DNA from 2 places in the Oceanobacter sp. 3_MG-2023 genome. Region 1 is predicted to be linked to the other one. Evidence: predicted binding sites of a transcription regulator. Region 1 holds the regulator's gene; the other holds the start of a gene.

What was found. Region 1 encodes sigma-54, which starts transcription at its own class of promoters, with help from an activator protein. Its sites were predicted from a motif close to TGGCACNNNNNTTGCTNT; they were not measured.
Region 2: the regulator sigma-54 is predicted to act here: its motif matches at 2,846-2,863, upstream of Q8W32_RS05615 (CmpA/NrtA family ABC transporter substrate-binding protein).

What each region holds. Positions count from the first base shown of each region.
Region 1 is NZ_JAUYVX010000005.1:147,396-154,911, forward strand. Features, by position in the region: gene Q8W32_RS06475 (KpsF/GutQ family sugar-phosphate isomerase) at 1-548, shown strand, start outside; gene lptC (LPS export ABC transporter periplasmic protein LptC) at 548-1,111, shown strand; gene lptA (lipopolysaccharide transport periplasmic protein LptA) at 1,101-1,637, shown strand; gene lptB (LPS export ABC transporter ATP-binding protein) at 1,634-2,359, shown strand; gene Q8W32_RS06495 (RNA polymerase factor sigma-54) at 2,488-3,978, shown strand; gene hpf (ribosome hibernation-promoting factor, HPF/YfiA family) at 4,029-4,331, shown strand; gene ptsN (PTS IIA-like nitrogen regulatory protein PtsN) at 4,335-4,793, shown strand; gene rapZ (RNase adapter RapZ) at 4,818-5,690, shown strand; gene Q8W32_RS06515 (HPr family phosphocarrier protein) at 5,729-5,998, shown strand; gene mgtE (magnesium transporter) at 6,215-7,516, shown strand, end outside.
Region 2 is NZ_JAUYVX010000004.1:215,066-222,581, reverse strand. Features, by position in the region: gene Q8W32_RS05630 (YgiQ family radical SAM protein) at 1-546, opposite strand, end outside; gene Q8W32_RS05625 (ANTAR domain-containing response regulator) at 887-1,453, shown strand; gene Q8W32_RS05620 (CmpA/NrtA family ABC transporter substrate-binding protein) at 1,456-2,625, shown strand; gene Q8W32_RS05615 (CmpA/NrtA family ABC transporter substrate-binding protein) at 2,989-4,374, shown strand; gene Q8W32_RS05610 (ABC transporter permease) at 4,496-5,500, shown strand; gene Q8W32_RS05605 (ABC transporter ATP-binding protein) at 5,525-6,313, shown strand; gene Q8W32_RS05600 (TonB-dependent siderophore receptor) at 6,623-7,516, shown strand, end outside.

The sequences.
Region 1 (7,516 bases):
CCAGTGTGGATTCTGAAGCCTGCCCGCTGGGCCTGGCGCCTACCTCATCAACCACCAGTGCTCTGGTATTGGGAGACGCCCTGGCAATTGCGTTACTGGAAGCCCGTGGGTTCACGGCAGAAGACTTCGCCTTTTCCCACCCCGGTGGCAGTCTGGGTCGACGCTTGTTATTAAAAGTCGAAGACATCATGCATAGCGGCCGGGAAATTCCGGTCGTCAGACCCGAATCCAGCCTGTCACGCTCCCTGTTGGAAATGACCACCAAGGGTCTCGGTATGACCACCGTACAAACGGCAGCGGGTGAATTGGTGGGTATTTTCACCGATGGCGACCTGCGCCGTACCATTGATCATGGTGTCGATATCCACTCCGCCCTGATTTCAGACCTGATGACCCGCCAGGCCAAAACCATCATCCCCGGTATGCTGGCTGCCGAAGCGTTAAAAATCATGGAAGACGGCAAGATCAATGCCCTGGTCGTTACCGACGGTCAGAATATTTGTGGTGTTGTCACCATGCACGACTTGCTGCGTGCTGGAGTTATCTGATGCGCAAGCGCTATGTGCTGCTGGTCTTGGCAGTGGCCGTTGGCCTCGCCTTGCTGGCGGTAGAGCGCTATACCACTGAGCTGGTCACGGCAGCAACGCCGGTGACCAGTCTTGAACCGGATTATTACGGCAAACAATTACAACACCGTCGTTACGATGCGGATGGCCAGCTACAACAGATGTTATCGGCCGATGGCTCTCGCCATATTCCGTCATTATCGGAAACCCGGCTGGAAAACCCGGTGATTACGACACAAACAGACCCGCAGCAACACTGGCAAGTCAGCGCTCAATCAGGCCGCATTATGGATACCGACAGCCAGGTTGAACTCAGCCAGCAGGTGGAAGTACGCTCTCTGGCCACGGCAGCAGAAAATGCTGATACATTCAGCATCACCACCAGCCTGTTGCTTTACCAGCCCGCATCAGCCACCGCTTCAACCTCTGAACCTGTCATCATTCGTCATGGCAATAACATCACCCATGCAACAGGTATGACGCTGGATATCAAACGCCAACATCTCGACCTTCAAGCACACGTGAGTACCCGGTATGTACAATAAACTGACCGCCCTGCTGTTCTTTGGCAGTGTCTTGGCGACCACGGTCGAGGCTTTGCCTGAAGACTGGCAACAAGAAATGATCATCGAATCCGACCGCGCCGAACTCGATCGCAAGACTGGTATGGTCGTCTACGAAGGCGATGTCGTACTAAAGCAAGGCACACTGACCATCGAGTCCGATCGTCTGACACTGATACTGGATGGCAAGGCGCTCAAACAAGCGATTGCCGAAGGTCAACCGGCTCGCTACCAGCAACAGGTCAGCAGCGACAAACCGATCACCAGAGCAACGGCCAAACGTATTGATTTTTACGCCGACCGCAAGGAAATTGCCTTCAAGGGAGACGCCGCCTTGCGTCAGGAAAACAACCTCTTCAGTGGCGAATTGATCCGTTATGACATTGAACAGGAAACCGTCTCAGCCAGTGGCGCAGAAACATCCGGCAGTGGCACTGGCGGCGCTGACGACAACCAGCGTATTCAAGTGATTATCCAACCCCAGCCCAACACGGACGTACAACCATGAAAACGCTCAAGGCTGAACATCTGGCCAAAAGCTATAACGGCCGCGAAGTCGTCAAGGACGTTTCCCTGGCGGTCAGCAGCGGACAAATTGTCGGCTTGCTGGGCCCTAACGGCGCAGGTAAAACCACTTGTTTCTATATGATTGTCAACTTGGTACAAGCCGACAAGGGGCGTGTCAGTATCGATGATGACGATATCAGCCATCTGCCCATGCACGGCCGCGCCCAGAAAGGCATTGGCTATTTGCCACAAGAAGCGTCGATCTTCCGCAAACTCAGCGTCGAAGACAATATCATGGCCATCATGGAAACCCGGTCAGACCTGAACAAACCCCAACGTCAGCAACAGCTGGAACAGCTACTGGATGAATTTCACATTCAGCACATTCGTACCAGCCTCGGCATGGCCCTGTCTGGTGGCGAGCGACGACGGGTCGAAATAGCCCGCGCCCTGGCCGCCGAACCCTCCTTTATTTTGCTGGATGAACCCTTTGCCGGTGTTGATCCGATCTCGGTCGCTGACATTATGGATATCATTCGTCAACTCAAGGCACGTGGCATCGGCGTACTGATTACTGACCACAACGTCCGCGAAACTCTCGCAATTTGTGAAAAAGCCTATATCGTAGGCGGTGGACACATAATTGCCGAAGGCAGCGCTGATGATGTACTCGCCAACGAACAGGTTCGGGCTATCTACCTTGGTCATGACTTCCATCTTTGAATCTTATCGGCTTGCAGGGCTATGATGCCCAGCGCTGTTTCATTCGCCACCATGAAAAGCATTCCCTGTCTCACAGGCTGGCGTATAATGCACAGACCATGCCGACAACCGATGAATAATAACGCTGTATGAAAGCATCGCTTCAGTTAAAAATGGGTCAGCAGCTGACCATGACCCCTCAGCTGCAACAGGCAATTCGACTGCTGCAATTGTCTACCCTCGATCTGCAACAGGAAATCCAGGAAGCCCTGGACTCCAACCCCATGCTGGAATTCGAAGAGTCCGAGCACGACGACTTCCCGGATGCACAGCAAACCAATGCAGATCAGGAAAGGGAAGTCACCGCAACAGCGGCCACGACCGATGCCGACACCCAGGAACTGGGTGAGCAATGGTCTGATGACAAGATGCCAGATGATCTGCCAGTCGATAGCAACTGGGATGATACGTTCCAGACCACGGCCGGGGTTTCCTCAGGCTCTGGCCCGGTTGGCGATGACGACTTTGATTATGACTCCCGTCATGCCACCACAGACGACCTGCAAGATCATCTTGAATGGCAGCTGAACCTGACTCCCATGAGTGACACCGATCGCGAGATCGCCACCATGCTGATCGACGGGGTTGATGACGATGGCTATCTGCACACCACCATCGACGACATACTCGGTTCAATTGACCCGGAACTGGGTGTTGAAGAAGATGAAATCCAGGCCGTCCTCAAACGCTTGCAACAGTTTGACCCCGCCGGTGTTTTTGCCCGCGACCTGCGTGAATGCCTGATTCTTCAGCTCAACCAGCTACCTGCCGAAACACCCTGGCTGGCAGAAGCCAAATTGGTGATCGGCGACTACATCGCCCTGCTGGGCAGTAAAGATTACCCCACCCTGATGCGCAAAACCCGGCTCAAGGAAGAAGACCTCAAAGCCGTCCTGCGTCTGGTTAAAGAACTCAACCCCAAGCCGGGCGCTGATATCAGCTCCGAGCAGTCAGAATACGTCGTACCGGACGTGATTGTTCGTAATATCCGTGATGAATGGCGTGTTGAGCTTAACCCGGATATCGCCCCCAAGCTGCGTGTCAACTCCGACTACGCCTCACTGGTGCGACGTTCCGACAGCAGTGCCGACAACGCCTTCCTCAAAGACCATTTGCAAGAAGCGCGCTGGTTTATCAAAAGCCTGCAAAGCCGCAACGAAACCCTGCTGAAAGTCGCCACCAAAATTGTCGAGTACCAAATCGACTTCTTTGAACAGGGCGAAGAAGCCATGAAACCTCTGGTATTGCATGATATTGCCGATGCCGTTGGTATGCATGAATCAACCATTTCACGGGTCACCACGCAAAAATTCATGCACACACCTCGTGGTATTTTCGAGCTGAAGTATTTCTTCTCCAGCCACGTCAGTACTGACGCCGGTGGCGAATGTTCATCCACCGCCATTCGCGCCATGATCAAAAAACTGATCAGCGAAGAAAATCCGCGTAAACCCCTGAGTGATAACAAAATTGCCATTGTGCTGGGCGACAAGGGCATTCAGGTTGCACGCCGCACGGTGGCCAAATACCGTGAAGCCATGATGATTCCGCCTTCCAATGAGCGGAAACAATTGATCTGACCGATAGCGTCGATCTCTGTTCGATACAAGCGAGCGATAAGGAGCCGTTTATGAGCATCAATATCAGTGGACACCATGTTGAAGTGACCGAAGCCATGGAAGCATACGTCAAGGAAAAACTGGTTCGTCTTGAGCGTCATGTCGACCCGATTACTTCTGGCCAGATCACACTGACCCTGGAAAAAGGCCGACAACAGGCAGAAGCCACCCTGCATGCCAGTGGTGCTGACTTTCACGCCACCTCAACTCACGACGATATGTATGCCGCCATTGATCTGCTGGCCGACAAACTGGACCGTCAACTCCTGAAACACAAAGAAAAACTGATTGCCCGACAGCACGGGCAAGGTTGACCTATGAGCATTGCGATTGCCGATATTCTACTGCCAGAATGCACCCGTACCGACGTCGCCATTACCAGCAAAAAAAAATTGCTGGAGTTTCTTGCCGGACTGATTGCCGAAAAAGTTGACGGCAGCAGTTCGGACGAAGTGTTTGAACGCCTGCTTGGACGTGAACGTCTGGGCAGTACTGGCATTGGTGAAGGCATCGCAATCCCCCATTGTCGTTTACGGCAATGCGAACAAGCCGTCGGCGTGTTACTTCACTTGCAAGAGGCCATCGATTTTGATGCCATTGACCATCAACCGGTTGACCTCGTATTTGCTTTATTAGTCCCTGAAGAAGCAACGGACGATCATCTGCAAATTCTCGCCACACTGGCGCAAAATTTCAGTCAGAATGATTACCGTCAGCAATTGCGTAGTGCCAGCAGCGATCAGGAACTGTACCAACGAGCGTTGGCCAACCACTAACCAGACCAATACGGAGACCGCATCATGCGCCTGGTTGTGATCAGTGGCCGCTCTGGCTCAGGCAAGTCCAGCGCTTTGGCCGTGCTCGAAGATCTCGGTTTTTATTGCATCGACAACCTGCCGGTTGATCTGTTGCCCGCACTGGCGGATTTACCCTACAGCGCCGAAAAACGCGCCAATGTCGCTGTCAGTGTCGATGTGCGTAATTTGCCCGACGCCATGGAACAGCTGACCCAGGTACTGACCTGCTTACCCGGACAGTATCGCCAGGTCGATATTGTATTTCTGGATGCCACCGAAGAAGTCCTGCTACAACGCTTCAGCTCCACCCGTCGCAAACACCCCCTCACCAATGACAATATCTCATTGGCAGAAGCCATCGAGCGCGAAACCGAATTGCTCGAACCTGTTGCCAACCTGGCTGACTTGACGCTGGATACCACCCGCATGTCAGTCCATGAGCTGCGCAGCCTGATCAAGATGCGAGTAGCCGAGAAAGTCACCCCGGATATGGCCATTCTGTTCCAGTCCTTTGGCTTCAAGCAGGGGATTCCTCTGGATGCCGATTTTGTATTTGATGTCCGCAACCTGCCCAACCCCTACTGGCAACATGAATTACGTCCCCTGACCGGACAGGATCAGGCGATTATCGATTTTTTATCCAGCCAGCCGGAAGTCACCGAACTGTTTGATGACATCCGTACTTACCTGTTGCGCTGGTTACCCCGTTTTGCCGAAAATAACCGCAGCTACCTGACCATTGCCATTGGCTGTACTGGCGGTCAACATCGCTCAGTGTATTTATCAGAACGCCTGACCGCAGCCTTCAAACAAGAATTTGGCAATGTACAGGTACGTCACCGCGAGCTCAGGTCTGCTGCCCATCACAGCCACTGATGCTTATTACCCACAATCCAATCGTTTCGGGAGCCTGGATGGTTAACACGCAAATCACCATCATCAACAAGCTGGGTTTACACGCACGGGCAGCCGCCAAACTGGTATCAACCGCGGCCAGCTACGGCGCAACCATCAAGGTGGGTTATCCAAACCGCATGGTCGATGCCAAAAGTATCATGGCCGTGATGATGCTCGCCGCCAGCAAGGGTACCGATCTTTATATCGAAGCAGAGGGCCAGGATGCCCAGGCAGCACTGGACGCACTCTGCGACCTGATCAATCGTCGCTTTGATGAGGGTGAATAAAAACACCTGACAGCCGTTCGATAGCCGACCTGTTCTTGCCTCCAACAACGGCGGTCAACGACCGCCATATTCCCCAGAACACTTCCTCCAACAATCAAAGTTTCCTATAAAATCAAATCACTAGCGATATCAATGCGAGTAGTTTCAGTATTCCCCGGATAGCCACACTCGGTGATTCAGGCTAGAATCAATCATTCACTCCGTACCGGGGCTTCCATGGCAGAACTCAGCGAAAAGGCCAGATCCAAACTCAACAGCCTGAACGAAGCGCTCGAGTCCGGTGCCATGGCACGCGTACGCCGGATCATCAACTCCGGCCTGGCCCCTGTTGATGTCGCCCACCTGATCGAATCCTCCCCGCCCAAAGCCCGGAAAGTCATCTGGGAGCTGGTCGACAAAGGCATCGAAGGTGAGGTACTGCAATACCTGTCGATCGATATCCAGAGTCAGTTCCTCAGCGACATGAGCGCAGAGCAGGTGGTCGATGCCACCGCTGACCTCGATTCCGATGACATCGCCGATATGCTCCAGCAACTTCCTGAGCAAGTGACCCAGGAAATTCTGAGCTCGATGGACCACCAGGATCGCGCCCGGGTTGAAGCCATTCTGGGCTACCCGGAAGACAGCGCCGGTGGTCTGATGAACACCGACACCATCACGATTCGTCCGGATATTACTCTGGATGTTGTGCTGCGCTATCTGCGTCGTCACCAGTCACTGCCAGACATGACCGACAACCTTCTGGTGGTGAACCGGCAAAACGAATTTATCGGTGCCTTGCCCATCCGCAAACTGTTGGTGAGTGACCCCCAACAAACCGTGCGCGAAGTGATGTCTACCGGCAGGATCATGGTGATCCAGGCAACCCAGCATGAAACGGAAGTCGCCAAGCTGTTTGAACGCCATGATCTGGTATCGGCCCCGGTGGTGGATGCCAATGGCATGCTGCTTGGCCGTATCACCATTGATGACGTGGTGGATGTGATCCGGGAAACCGCCGACCACTCATTAATGAGCATGGCCGGTCTCGACGATGATGAAGACACCTTCGCCCCGGTGCTCAAAACCGCCCGCCGGCGCGCGGTCTGGCTGGGCATCAATCTGATTACCGCCTTTATTGCTTCTGCGGTTATCGGTCTGTTTGACAAGGCCATTGAAGCCGTTGTTGCTTTGGCGGTACTGATGCCGATTGTCGCCAGCATGGGCGGTATTGCCGGCAGCCAGGTACTGACACTGGTGATTCGCGGCCAGGCACTCGGGCATCTCAGTGGTGCCAACTTCCGCTGGCTTTTTCATCGTGAATTATTGGTCGCAGCCCTCAACGGCGGGTTGTGGGCCATCATTATTGCGATTATGGCCTGGGTATGGTTCAACGACATCAAGCTGTCACTGATCATGTCCGCCGCGATTATTATCAATCTGATGGCTGCTGCTGTGGTGGGTGCCGCATTGCCGCAAATTCTCAAGGCCCGTGGTATTGATCCCGCCTTGGCCGGTGGTGTTATCCTGACGACAGTC
Region 2 (7,516 bases), on a different contig from region 1:
TACCTGATCGCTCCAGTAATCGTACTGGGCAATCCGGCGCAGGCTGGCTTCGATTCCGCCAATCACAATCGGAATATCCTTGTACACTTCACGGATTTTCTGCGAATAGACAATTACGGCCCGATCCGGACGCTTGCCCGGTTCACCGCCGGGCGTGTAAGCGTCTTCCGAACGTACCTTGAGATCCGCTGTGTAGCGGTTGATCATCGAGTCCATATTGCCCGCTGATACCCCAAAGTAGAAATTGGGTTGGCCAAGGCAGGTAAAGGCATCGGGATCGTTCCAGTCTGGCTGACAAATCAGGCCAACACGGAAGCCCTGGCTCTCCAGCAGCCGTCCGATGACGGCCATCCCGAAACTGGGATGATCGACATAGGCATCACCACACACCACAATAATGTCGCAACTGTCCCAGCCCAGCTGATCCATTTCCTCTCGCGTCGTTGGCAAAAACGGTGCGGTGCCGAAACACTCGGCCCAATAGGGAAAATGCGAAAACAGGTGTGGCACCTCGGTCGTGACCGGCTGCTGGTTGGACTGCGACATAAAATTCAAGCTCTTGTATACACGGACTGGCGGACGCCAAAGATTGGCTATTCTCCCAAAATTCGGCCCAAGACTGAAGAATAACCCAGTCAAATAGTCGGAAATTGGCGGTAATATCCCTATTAATTAACACCTGACCGCCTCAGCCGTGCAAAAGACCAGTATCTGATCACAAAAGCGTCATTGGCCGCTGCGTCCATAACAACAACAGGGAATCCATGCGCGCTTCTGTTATTCCAGCAAAAACTGCTAACATCCTTATTAACTTATCGAGATACAGCCCAACATAATGGCCCACCGTGAATCCCGAGCAAAACAGGGGAGCCCTCCGCCCCGAATCATGGTTGTTGATGACCAGGCCCCTCGGGCTGCCATCCTGCAACAGGCATTATCGGACGCCGGTTGTGAAGTCGTTGCCTGCCTCGCCAGTGCCCAGGGCCTGATGAAAAAGGTGATGGAACACCAGCCAGACGTCATTATTATCGACATCGAAAGCCCGGATCGGGACATGCTGGAGCATATGACCGTGCTGAATCAGCACAACCCCAAGCCGGTGATCATGTTTTCTGATGAAGACGACCCCGCCACTATTGAAAAAGCCGTACGGGCCGGAGTCAGTGCTTACGTTGTCGATGGTCTCAACCCCGCTCGCGTCAAGTCCATTATGGATGTGGCCGTCGCCCGCTTTCGGGAATTCCAGGCTTTGCGTGGCGAGCTGGAAAAAACCAAAAACCAGTTGGCCGACCGACGTCTGCTGGACGAAGCCAAAGCCTTGCTGATGAAGCAAAAAAACATGTCGGAAGAAGAGGCGTATCACGCCATGCGCAAAATGGCCATGGATCGCGGCCAACGTATGGTGGATGTCGCCAAAAACATTATTTCGGTAATGAACCTGCTGAACGGTTGACTATGACAGACTCTGATCCACTGGAAAAATCCAGCCTGATACTGGGCTACATGCCACTGAGCGACAGCCTGCCCCTACTGGTAGCCGATGCCCAGGGTTACTTTGCCGCAGAAGGCCTCAACGTCGAGCTGCAACAGGAAGTCTCCTGGGCCAATATTCGTGACAAGGTACTGGTCGGCCATCTCGATGGTGCACAAATGCTGGCCCCGATGTTACTGGCGACCCATTTGGGTCTGGGTGGTCTGAAAAAAGCCATGATGGCTCCCTTTGCCTTTGGCCTGAACGGTAACGCCTTTACGATCTCACGATCGTTAGGCCAACAGCTGGAAGAGCAGGCCTCCGGGCAATCTCCTGCAGGGGATGCTATCGCCTCAGGCAAAGCACTCAAAAAGCTGGTTCAGAACCGCCGTTCCCGGGGTGAGTCGCCGCTGATTTTTGCCACTGTTTATCCCTACTCCATTCACAACCTGTTGCTACGGGACTGGCTGGCCGCATCGGGCGTGGACCCGGATCAGGATGTGATTCTGGTGGTACTGCCGCCATCACAAATGGTTGATCATTTATCGCTGTCTCATATCGATGGGTTTTGTGCCGGTGCCCCCTGGAACTCAGTAGCGATCCAGCAAGAAGTTGGCGAATGCTTGCTGACTGGCCCGGACTTGTGGCACAGCGCCCCCGACAAGGTACTGGGACTGACCCAGGAGTGGGCCAATACTCACCCCAACACCACCCAGGCCCTGATCCGGGCACTGGACAAGGCCACTCTCTGGCTGGACGATCACCGCGAAGCCGCAGGAGCCTTATTGGCCGATGCGATTCAGATTCCGGTTGCAGCGGCTTTGCCAGCACTGGTAGGCGAGTTTGTTTACCGCCCCGGAGAATCCCAGCAGCAGCAGCCGGATATGCTGGTGTTCCACCGCTCATTGGCCAACTATCCCTGGCAAGAGCATGGCGTCTGGTTCCTGCAACAAATGCAGCGCTGGGGCTGGGTCAGTTCCGCCCTGGACTGCGAAGAAACTATCCGCGAGTGCTACCGTAGCGACCTGTACCAGCAAGCATTACAGCGGCCTGCACTCGTGGCAGAAGGTACCCGGCTGGCGCTGGATCATCGCGATCCGTGGCAGCTGGATGGTGTGGCCATGGCACCAACGGCGTTTAGTTATCATCGTTAATCCTGTCAGCAGAAACCACGACCAGAGACCACCGTCAGAAAACGCCCAAAACCGGGCTAACCTGGCCCGTTATTGCACCAGTCTTGTGCCGATTGATCAGGCGATGAGGGATTACCACTTGTTGGTCCAGCCTTGAGGTATTCACCAAAATACCACCCAAGGCCAGCTGTATGGGCATGACAGTGGTTTTTGTTTCTTTTTCCGGGTGATGCTCAGGTTTTGGCACATCGTTTGAATATCAGTCCTTATACAAGTCCAATGGCGGACTGCATTTAAAACACAGAATTCAAGCAAAGGCGCTACAACGTTTACACGTTGTGGCGCTTTTTTTTGCTTCAAAACCTGCTTCAGAGAGGAAATATGATGCGAGTAATTACTCCATTACGCCGAACATTACTGACCAGTGCTGCCATTCTGGCAACCGGACTGGCGACGCTGGCGGCACCCGCTGCGCTGGCAAAGCAGTACCCTGAGAAAGAAGAGCTCACGTTCGGCTTTATCAAACTGACGGACATGGCGCCTCTGGCCATTGCTTATGAAAAAGGCTACTTCGAAGACGAAGGCCTGTACGTCACTCTGGAAGCCCAGGCGAACTGGAAAGTGCTACTGGATCGTGTGATCGACGGCCAGCTGGACGGTGCTCACATGCTTGCAGGCCAGCCGTTGGGCGCCACCATCGGTTTTGGTACCAAGGCCGATATTATCACCGCCTTCAGCATGGACCTGAACGGCAACGCCATCACCGTCTCCAACGACATCTGGCAACAAATGAAGCCTTATGTCCCCATGGGAGCCGATGGCAAACCGATCCATCCAATCAAGGCCGATGCCCTGAAGCCGGTCGTTGACAAGTACAAGGCAGCAGGCAAGCCCTTCAATATGGGCATGGTATTCCCGGTATCGACCCATAACTATGAGCTGCGTTACTGGCTCGCAGCCGGTGGCATTCACCCTGGCTACTACGCCCCCGCCAAAGGCGATACCTCTGGCAAACTCAATGCCGATGCCTTGCTGTCGGTTACGCCACCACCACAGATGCCCTCCACCATGGAAGCCGGTACCATTTACGGTTACTGCGTGGGCGAACCCTGGAACCAGCAAGCCGTGTTCAAAGGCATTGGCGTACCGGTGATTACCGACTATGAAATCTGGAAAAACAACCCGGAAAAAGTCTTTGGTGTAAGCCAGCAATGGGCCGATAAATACCCGATCACCCACAAGGCCGTGGTCAAGGCACTGATTCGTGCCGCTGCCTGGCTCGATGCCGACAACAACGCCAACCGTCCGGAAGCCGTTAAAATTCTCTCCCAATCCAACTATGTGGGGGCTGATTACGACGTGATCGCCAACTCCATGACCGGCACCTTTGAATACGAAAAAGGCGACACCCGGGACGTACCGGATTTCAATGTTTTCTTTCGTTATAACGCAACCTACCCTTACTACTCCGATGCGATCTGGTACCTGACCCAAATGCGCCGCTGGGGACAAATTGCCGATGCCCAACCGGATAGCTGGTACATGGATATTGCCAAAAAAGTCTACCGTCCAGACATCTATGCCGATGCAGCCAAAGCCCTGATCAAGGAAGGCAAGCTGGATGCTGTGGATTTCCCGGACTTCACGACCGAAGACGGCTTCAAAGCCCCACAGACCCAGTTTATCGACGGCGTAACCTATGACGGTAAAGCCCCCAACGCCTACCTGAAAAAATTCAAGATTGGTCTGCAAGGCAACGACAAAATCTAACACTCGATAGATTTATCAGACCCCGTATCGACCCATACCAACAACAACGGTCGATGCGGCATACACGGCGGGGCGATGCCCCGAACGTCAGCAACCACCGTGCGACCCGGAGATATACAACATGAATATGGCACTGTCGAAATTGCCGTGGCTTGAGCCTATAGTGAAAATCCTGCAAGGCGACAACATCGGTCTGAATTTCCAGATCATCGCCAAAGCCATTGGTGTGCCGCTGGCCGGTATCCTGGTGTTCCTGATGATCTGGCACGGAGCCGCCAGTAATATCGAAACCTCGTTGGGTAATTTCCCCGGCCCTGCGGATGTGTACGAACAGAGCAAGGGCCTGATCAGCGAACACATTGCCGAGCGCGAAAAGGCAGAGGCCTTTTATGAACGCCAACAGCTGCGCAATGATGCCCGCGTGGCCGAAGACCCCGATTATGTGCCAAAGATTCGGGATTACACCGGCAAAGCCACGTATTTTGATCAGATCCTGACCAGCCTGATAACCGTCATGACGGGCTTTATTCTGGCCTCGCTGATCGCTATTCCACTGGGAATCCTGACAGGCCTGAGCGCCACGCTGAACGACGCGTTTAATCCGATTATCCAGATATTCAAACCCGTATCCCCACTGGCCTGGTTGCCACTGGTGACCATGGTGGTCAGCGCCGTATACGTCTCGGATGACCCGGCGGTGCCCAAGTCGTTTGTGAACTCCATGATCACGGTCATGCTCTGCTCGCTCTGGCCTACCTTGCTCAACACATCCGTGGGCGTTGCGTCCATTTCACAGGACTTGCAAAACGTCAGTCAGGTGTTGCGCCTGAACTTCATCACGCATGTCACCAAAATCGTCCTGCCCTCTGCCATTCCCATGATTTTCACCGGCTTGCGACTGTCATTAGGGATTGCCTGGATGGTACTGATTGCTGCCGAAATGCTGGCCCAGAACCCCGGGCTGGGCAAGTTTGTCTGGGATGAATTCCAGAATGGCTCATCCGACTCCCTTGGCCGCATCATGGTAGCGGTAATCACCATTGGCCTGATCGGTTTTGCCCTCGACCGTCTGATGCTCAGCCTGCAAAAAGCAGTGTCCTGGGACAAATCAGCCAACGTACGTTAAGCCATTAACACCGGAGAATTTATTATGAGCGTGATCCTCGACATCAGCCGCGTTGGCATCGAATTTCCAACCCCTAATGGCGCCTTCCGCGCTTTGCGCGACGTTGACCTGAAAATCAGACAGGGCGAATACATTTCCCTGATTGGGCACTCGGGCTGTGGCAAGTCCACGGTGCTGAATATCGTTGCTGGCTTGCTGCAAGCAACCGAAGGCGGCGTCATGCTCCACGGCCGTGAGGTCAACGAACCGGGGCCGGAACGGGCGGTTGTATTCCAGAACCATTCGCTGCTGCCCTGGCTAACGGCCTATCAAAACGTTGAGCTGGCGGTCAAAACCGTCTTCCAGGGCAAAAAATCCAAAGCCGAGATGCGCGCCTGGATTGAGCACAATCTGGAACTGGTACATATGACTCACGCCATGCACAAGCGCCCGGACGAAATTTCTGGTGGCATGAAACAGCGGGTCGGCATTGCCCGGGCACTGGCAATGGAACCCGACATTTTGCTGATGGACGAGCCGTTCGGGGCGCTGGACGCCCTCACCCGTGCCCATTTGCAAGACTCGCTGATGGACATCCAGAAAGAGCTGAACAACACCGTTATCATGATTACTCACGATGTCGATGAAGCTGTTTTGCTGTCGGATCGTATCGTGATGATGACCAACGGCCCGGCGGCGACCATTGGCGAAATTCTCGACATTGATCTGGAGCGGCCACGTAACCGCCTGGAACTGGCCGACGACCCTCGCTATAACCACCTGCGCCATCAAGTGCTGCGGTTTCTTTATGAAAAACACAAAAAAGTCGCCTGATCCGTCCTGATACACCTGCCCTCCGTCTTGCCCCAATCGTCACAGCAGCCACCGTTCTGATACTTTTATGTCAGAACGGTGGCCTGAAATCATGTCGTAATTCCTACAAACTCATCCTTTTGTCTTACAAAAAACAACAGTAAACGTTTGTTCTGACGACTTTATCCGTTCAAAACAGCGCCATTAAAGGTTTTTCACTCTGGTATGTAATTTGCCGTTATATAAACATATATATAACGAAACCATGGCTCAGATAATATTCACGAGCCAGGCAGCAACTAGCAATAGCAACCGCAGAGGATTACCCCGATGGAGCAGCGTTACAGGAAAGCAGTACCGGCCGGCGTCCTGAGTATTATGACCGCCATGGCGGCATCAGCAGACAACACCGATCGTTTCGAACTGGGGCGTATCGAAGTCAGCGCTGAACAGACATTACCAGCCACCAGCAGTGAATCAATCGACACCCAGGCACTCCGCGAAGAAAACCGGGAAACCGTTGGTGAAGCGCTGGATTTGCTCCCCGGCGTTACCCTCAGTACATTCGGTTCCCGTAATGAACAAACCCTTTATATCCGTGGTAACGACCTGCGCCAGATTCCGGTTTTTATCGATGGCATTCCAGTGTATGTACCCTATGACGGCTATGTTGACCTCGGCCGCTTTACCACCTACGACCTGGCTGAAATCAATGTCAGCAAAGGTTTCAGTTCAGTCTTGTATGGCCCCAATACCCTGGGTGGAGCCATTAATCTGATCAGCCGCCGGCCACAGCAAATATGGGAAGGCGATATCGGTATTGGTTATGCCAGTGGTGAGCAAGATGGCAGTGACAGCCAACGGGTCTGGATGAACATCGGCAGTAATCAAGGGCTCTGGTACAGCCAGATCAGTGCCTCCTGGCTCGACCAGAATGCCTGGGCCTTATCCGATGATTTTGAAGCCGTTGATACAGAAGATGGCGGCTTGCGTGACAACTCCTATCGCAACGACCAGAAAATCAGCCTGAAACTGGGCTACACCCCGAATAGCAGTGATGAATACGCCATTGGTTATATCAATCAGCAAGGGGAAAAAGGCACTCCTCCCTATGCCGGTACTGACAGTTCCACCAGTGCCCGTTACTGGCAATGGCCATACTGGAACAAGGAGAGCCTCTACGTCGTGACCCAAACCAGCCTGGGTGAAGGCCGCTATATAAAA